2 regions of the Mesorhizobium sp. L103C105A0 genome follow, and region 1 is predicted to be linked to the other one. Evidence: riboswitches for the same ligand, from Rfam matches in the RefSeq annotation. Region 1 holds a riboswitch; the other holds the start of a gene.
What was found. Region 1 has a riboswitch for S-adenosylmethionine ahead of X727_RS150785 (O-succinylhomoserine sulfhydrylase). Riboswitches for the same ligand answer to the same signal wherever they lie in the genome.

Region 1 (3,405 bases):
CGCACCCGAGATCCTGACCGGCGTCGCCGTGCCGTTGGCGTTGGCGCTGGTGGCGGCCGCAAGTGCCGGCATCAGCCTGCCGGCCACGGTGTTGGCCGTGCTGACGGCGGCCTACATTCCCGAATGCGCGCTGGCCGCGGCCAAGGGCTGGCACCTGTCGCTGCGCATGGTCCCGGCGATGATGGTGCGCGACATGATGCTTCCCGCCATCTGGGCGCGCGGCTGGCTGAGCGGCGCCGTCGACTGGCGCGGCAACATCATGACCATCGGCACCAAGACGGCCGAACTGGAAGAGGTTTCGTCGGGAGCGTGACGCCTCGCGGCCTATCCGGCGGCCTTCAGCGCCTGCGCAACGTCCTCCAGCAGATCGTCCGTATCCTCAAGACCGACCGACAGCCTGAGCGTTCCCGGCCCGATGCCAAGCTCGGCGCGAGCTTCGTCGCTGAGGTTCTTGTGCGTGGTGGTCGCCGGATGGGTGATCAGGCTCTTGGCGTCGCCGAGATTGTTGGAGATCAGCACGATGTCGAGCGCGTTCTGCAAGGCGAAGGCCGCCTGCTTGCCGCCCTTAACGTCGAGGCAGATCAGCGTCGATCCGCCCGTCATCTGCTTCTTGACGATGTCGGCCTGCGGGTGGTCGGCGCGGCCGGGATAGATGACGCGGGCGATTTCCGGCCGTCCTGCCAGGAAATCCGCGATCTTGGCCGCGCTTTCCGTCTGCTGGCGCACCCGAACCGGCAGCGTCTCCAGGCCCTTGAGCAGCGTCCAGGCGTTGAACGGCGACAGGCTCGGGCCGGTGTGGCGGAAATAGTCGTGCAAATTCTCGTCGATCCATTTCTTGTCCGACAGGATGATGCCGCCGAGACAGCGTCCCTGGCCGTCAATGTGCTTGGTCGCGGAGTAGACAACGATATGGGCGCCGAGCTGCAAGGGCTTCTGCTGCAAGGGCGTGGCAAAGACATTGTCGACGATCAGCCTGGCGCCGATCGAGGTGGCGAGCGCCGCCACCGCTGCGATGTCGACCACTTCCAGCGTCGGATTGGTCGGGCTTTCCAGGAAGAACAGTTTCGTGTTCGGCCGCACCGCCTTTTCCCAGTTGGCGATGTCGGTGCCGTCGACCAGCGTTGCCTCGATGCCGTATTTCGGCGCCAGCGTCTCCACCACCCAGCGGCAGGAGCCGAACAGCGCGCGCGCCGCAACGATATGGTCGCCGGCCTTGGCGCTGCACAGGAGCGCTGCCGTCACCGCCGCCATGCCGGACGCCGTGGCGCGCGCATCTTCGGCACCCTCCAGCGCGCACATGCGCTTTTCGAACATGTCGACGGTAGGGTTGGCATAGCGCGAATAGATGAAGCCCGGCTCCTCGCCCTTGAAACGGGCCTCGGCAGCCTGCGCCGTCTCGTAGACATAGCCTTGGGTGAGGTACATCGCTTCGGACGTCTCGCCGAACTGGGAACGCAGCGTTCCCCCGTGCACGAGTGCGGTCTGAGGTTTCCAGTTACGCTTCTTGGTGCTCATCGCTTTTGTTCCAGACACAAAAAAACCGGCCGCGAAAGTCGCAACCGGTCCATATGGCCTTGCGGCCCGACGGTCCTTTAGCGACTTGTTTAACGTGGCTGCAAGCCGACCGGCCAAATCACCACGGGATAACGACCCTTTAGACCTCACCTGCGCTTGCGTCAATTGCCGGCTTCATTAAGAGGTTTGTACCAGGCAGGTTCCGCAATAATATCCAGCGGTTTTGCGGCAAGAACCTGCCACAAAGAGACCGACCTTGGAGCGGAGCCAGCCTTTTGCGGCAGACAGGCATTCTTCCCGATCAGGACATTTCCGCGCTGTTTCAGTCCGGCGCGCTCAAGTCGCCGCGCGCGCTCGATGTCGACCAGGTGCAGCCGGCGAGCCTCGATCTCAGGCTCGGCGACAAGGCTTTTCGCGTGCGCGCCTCCTTCCTGCCGGGTCCCGATCATCTGGTGGCCGACAAGCTTCACCGGCTGAAATTGCATGAGTTCAGTCTCGCCGAGGGCGCGGTGCTGGAAACCGGCTGCGTCTACATCGTGCCGCTGCTCGAAAGCCTGGCGCTGCCCGCAAACGTGTCGGCCTCGGCCAACCCGAAGAGCTCGACCGGCCGGCTCGACATCTTCACCCGGGTGATGACCGATCGCGGCCATGAGTTCGACAAGATCGCCCCCGGCTATCACGGGCCGCTTTATCTCGAAGTCAGTCCGCGCACCTTCCCGATCGTCGTACGCGCCGGATCGAGGCTGTCGCAGATCCGCTTTCGCACCGGCAACGCGCTGTTGTCGGAGGCAGAACTGAACGAATTGCACCGCGCCGAGATGCTGGTGGCGACCGAGCCGCCCAACATTTCCGGCGGCGGCATTGCGCTGTCGATCGATCTCGACGGCGACCAGAACGGCCTGGTCGGCTATCGCGGCAAGCATCACACCGGCTTGGTCGATGTCGACAAGCGCGCCGCCCAGGATGCCGTCGATTTCTGGGAGCCGCTCTATAAGAGCGGCGCCGGCGAACTGGTGCTCGACCCGGACGAGTTCTACATCCTGGTCAGCCGCGAAGCCGTGCACGTGCCGCCGCTCTACGCCGCCGAGATGACGCCCTTCGATCCGCTGGTTGGCGAATTCCGTGTTCACTATGCCGGCTTCTTCGATCCGGGCTTCGGCCATTCGGCCTCAGGCGGCACCGGCAGCCGGGCGGTGCTCGAAGTGCGCAGCCACGAAGTGCCGTTCATCCTCGACCACGGCCAGATCGTCGGCCGGCTGGTCTACGAACACATGCTGAAGCGGCCGCAGGCGCTTTACGGCACCGATCTCGGCTCGAATTACCAGGCGCAAGGCCTCAAGCTCTCCAAGCATTTCCGCCCCGCCGGCTGAACCTTCGATCACCGTCAGGCAAAATACTTGCCTGCGCTGCCTCACCATGCTTGGCTGCCTTTCGGTGGCCGGCAAGAGAACGGCGCGCAAGGGGAACCAAAATGCAGATTTCAAGATGGATCATATCGGCAGCGGGCGCTGCCATGCTGGTGATATCGGCCGGCTCGCTGGCTGAGGCGCAGGAGAAATTGAAGATCGGCACCGAGGGCGCCTATCCGCCCTTCAACACCATTACCGCGGACGGCAAGATCGAGGGCTTCGACATCGACATTGCCAATGCGCTGTGTGCGCAGATGAAGGTCGAGTGCGAGATCGTCACCCAGGACTGGGACGGCATCATCCCGGCGCTGCAGGCGAAAAAGTTCGACGCCATCATCGCCTCGATGAGCATCACCGAGGAGCGCAAGAAACAGGTCGCCTTCACCAACAAATACTACACGACGCCGCTGGCGCTGGTGGCGCCGAAGGACAGCGACCTCACTTCCACCGAACCGGCAGCCCTTGCCGGCAAGACGGTGGG
Region 2 (3,405 bases), on a different contig from region 1:
GCCTTGCGCACCGACAACTCCCACGCCGATGTGATCATCGCCGATGGCGTTCAGCACCCGCACAAGGCGACGGACGTGCTGGAATAGGGGCAAACTACCGCTTCAGCAAGAACACCGCTTGCTGGCCGAAGAAATTCCAGAACCACCATGGCATCGACAGGCCGATCTTCTGGCCGTTGCCGTCGAGCGCGGTGGCTTTCTCGACCGAAGCGCCGAGTTCCTCGACCAGATTGACGAAGTCGCGGATGGTGCAGAAATGGATGTTGGGCGTGTCGTACCAGGAATAGGGCAGGTCCGCGGTCACCGGCATCCGGCCATTGACGAACAGCGACAGCCGCACCCGCCAATGGCCGAAATTGGGGAAGGAGACGATGGCGCGGTTGCCGATTCGCAGCAGCTCGTCGAGCACCAGCTTCGGGTTGCGGGTCGCCTGCAGCGTCTGAGACAGGACGACGAAGTCAAAACCCTTGTTCGGATAGAATTCGAGGTCGGTATCGGCATCGCCCTGGATGACCGAGAGACCGCGCGCCACGCATTCATTGACGCCGCGCTGTGACAGCTCCAGCCCGCGGCCGTCGACCTGCTTGGTCTCCTGCAGGAGTTCGAGCAGCAGGCCGTCGCCGGAGCCGACATCGAGCACCCGCGACTGCGGCGGTATCAGGTTGGCCACGACTTCGAGGTCGACGCGCTGGCTGCCATTGACGCTCATGAGGCGAGCCCCCTTGCGCGGGCCGCCGAGCCGATGAAGCCCTTGATGGCGGCAAACAGTTCGGGTTCATCGAGCAGGAAGGCATCATGGCCGCGGTCGGTGTCGATCTCGACAAAGGAGACGGAGGCGCCGGCGGCGTTGAGCGCATGCACGATCGAGCGGCTCTCCTCGGTCGGGAACAACCAGTCCGAGGTGAAGGACACCAGGCAGAAGCGGGTCTTGGTCCCGGCAAAGGCATCGGCCAACCGGCCGCCATGGTCGGCGGCGAGGTCGAAATAATCCATCGAACGGGTCATGTAGAGGTAGGAGTTGGCGTCGAAGCGGTCGACGAATGTCATGCCCTGGTGGCGCAGATAGCTTTCGATCTGGAAGTCGGCATCGAAACCGAAGGTCAGCGCTTCGCGGTCCTGCAGATTGCGGCCGAATTTCCGATGCAGGGCGGCTTCCGACAGATAGGTGATGTGGGCGGCCATGCGCGCCACGGCGAGCCCCTTTTCCGGGCGCTTGCCGTGCTCGAAATATTTGCCGCCATGCCAGTCCGGATCAGCCATGACAGCTTGGCGGCCGACCTCGTGGAAGGCGATGTTCTGCGAGGAATGGCGTGCGCCTGTGGCGATCGGCAGGGCCGAGAAGACGCGCTCGGAATAGCATGACGCCCATTCCAGCACCTGCATGCCGCCCATCGAGCCGCCGAGCACGCAAAACAGCTTTTCGATGCCGAAATGGTCGACCAGCATCAGTTGCGCCCGCACCATGTCGCGGATGGTGATGATTGGCAGGTCGAGGCCGTAGGGCTTGCCGGTGGCGGGATTGGTCGAGGCCGGACCGGTGGAGCCGAGGCAGCCGCCGATGACGTTGGAGCAAATGACGAAGAAGCGGTTGGTGTCGATGATCTTGCCGGGACCGATCAGCACTTCCCACCAGCCGGGCTTGCCGGTCACCGGATTGGTGCTGGCGACATGCTGGTCGCCGGTCAGCGCGTGGCAGACCAGGATGGCGTTGGTGCGGGCATCGTTGAGGGCGCCATATGTCTGGTAGGCGATCTGGAACGGCGACAAAAGCGTGCCGGCGTCGAGCTTCAGCGGCTTGTCAGGGCCAAAACGCAACACCGGGCTCGACGGGCTGTCGGCCTCGTTGTTGGTTTTTGTAGCGCGGAGCGCGGCCATGTGACTCTCCTTGCCCGCCGTCAGGCAATAAAAAACCGGCAATGCGATCGCAAAGCCGGTTACGTCACGCAAACGGCCCTTTAGCGAGTTGTTTAACGTGGCTGCAAGCCGACCGGCCAAATCACCACGGAACTGTTGCGTTCTTCTAGAACTCGTGCGGCCCGGCGTCAACGGCCAGCTATGCCCGCCTCTCGACATTCGCGGCTACGGCTTGTATTTCCGCTGCGGCCTCCGGACGGAGGCATTCTGGATGGATTTGCGACATGGACAAGACAGCGGACAAGGCACGGCCGACGCCCCGCGCGGGCATTATGGACATCGACGCCTATGTGCCGGGCAAGAGCACGGCACCTGCCGGCGTCGCCAAGGTCCATAAATTGTCGTCGAACGAGAACCCGCTCGGCCCGTCGCCGAAGGCGATCGAGGCCGCGCGCGAAGTGGCCAGCAAGCTCGATGTCTATCCCGACGGCACCGCCCGCCGGCTGCGCGAGGCGATTGCCGAGGTGCATGGCCTCAACCCGGCAAACATCATCTGCTCCAACGGTTCCGACGAGATTTTGGGCCTGCTGGCGCAGACCTATCTGGCGGCCGGCGATGAGGCCATCATCACCGAACACGCCTTCATGATCTACAAGATCTACATCCAGTCGGCCGGCGGGACACCGGTGACGATCAAGGAAACCGAGGAACGCGCCGACGTCGACGCGATCCTGGCCGCGGTGACGCCGCGGACCAAAATCATCTTCCTCGCCAATCCCAACAATCCGACCGGAACCTATCTGCCGTTCCAGGAGGTCCGCCGCCTGCATTCCGCTCTCCCGGGCAACGTGCTTCTGGTGCTGGACGCGGCCTATGCCGAGTACGTCAGGCGCAATGACTATGAGGCAGGTATCGAGCTGGCGGGCAGCGCGCAGAATGTGGTCATGACCCGCACCTTCTCCAAGCTCGGCCTTGGCGGCGCGCGCATCGGCTGGATGTATGGCCCACTGCACATCGTCGATGCCATCAACCGCATCCGCGGCCCTTTCAACGTTAACGCAACAGCGATCGAGGCCGGCATTGCCGCCATCCGCGACCGCGCCCATGTCGAGCGCAGTTCGTTGCACAACGAGACCTGGCTTACCTGGCTGAATGAAGAACTGACGAAGCTTGGGCTGCGCGTGACGCCCAGCGTCGGCAATTTCGTGCTCATCCACTTTCCCGACGACAAGAGGCATTCGGCTGAGGCGGCGGACGATTACCTCACCCAGCGCGGCTATATATTGCGGCGCGTTACCGGCTATGGCTTTCCCAATGCGCTGCGCATGAGCGTCGGCACCGAAGAAGCAAATCGCGGCGTCATCGATGCCCTCACGACATTCCTGAAAAGCTGAAACAATGACAGCACCGATGTTTGAAAAGATCGCGCTGGTCGGCATCGGCCTGATCGGCTCGTCGCTGGCCCGCATCATCCGCCGCGAGGGCCTGGCCCGCCATGTCGCCATCGCGACGCGCAGCCCGGCCACGCTGGCGCGGGCGAAGGAGCTCGGT

Region 2: it holds a riboswitch for S-adenosylmethionine, as region 1 does, so the genes downstream of both, X727_RS163765 (homoserine O-acetyltransferase) here and X727_RS150785 (O-succinylhomoserine sulfhydrylase) in region 1, are expected to answer to the same signal.

The regions. Positions count from the first base shown of each region.
Region 1 is NZ_AYXF01000004.1:53,501-56,905, reverse strand. It holds gene X727_RS150780 (ceramide glucosyltransferase) at 1-313, shown strand, start outside; gene X727_RS150785 (O-succinylhomoserine sulfhydrylase) at 325-1,515, opposite strand; SAM riboswitch at 1,573-1,650, opposite strand; gene X727_RS150790 (2'-deoxycytidine 5'-triphosphate deaminase) at 1,791-2,885, shown strand; gene X727_RS150795 (ABC transporter substrate-binding protein) at 2,987-3,405, shown strand, end outside.
Region 2 is NZ_AYXF01000001.1:99,823-103,227, reverse strand. It holds partial or broken gene X727_RS01000000164240 (DUF1330 domain-containing protein) at 1-87, shown strand, start outside; gene metW (methionine biosynthesis protein MetW) at 95-709, opposite strand; gene X727_RS163765 (homoserine O-acetyltransferase) at 706-1,875, opposite strand; SAM riboswitch at 1,936-2,013, opposite strand; gene hisC (histidinol-phosphate transaminase) at 2,139-3,248, shown strand; gene X727_RS163775 (prephenate/arogenate dehydrogenase family protein) at 3,253-3,405, shown strand, end outside.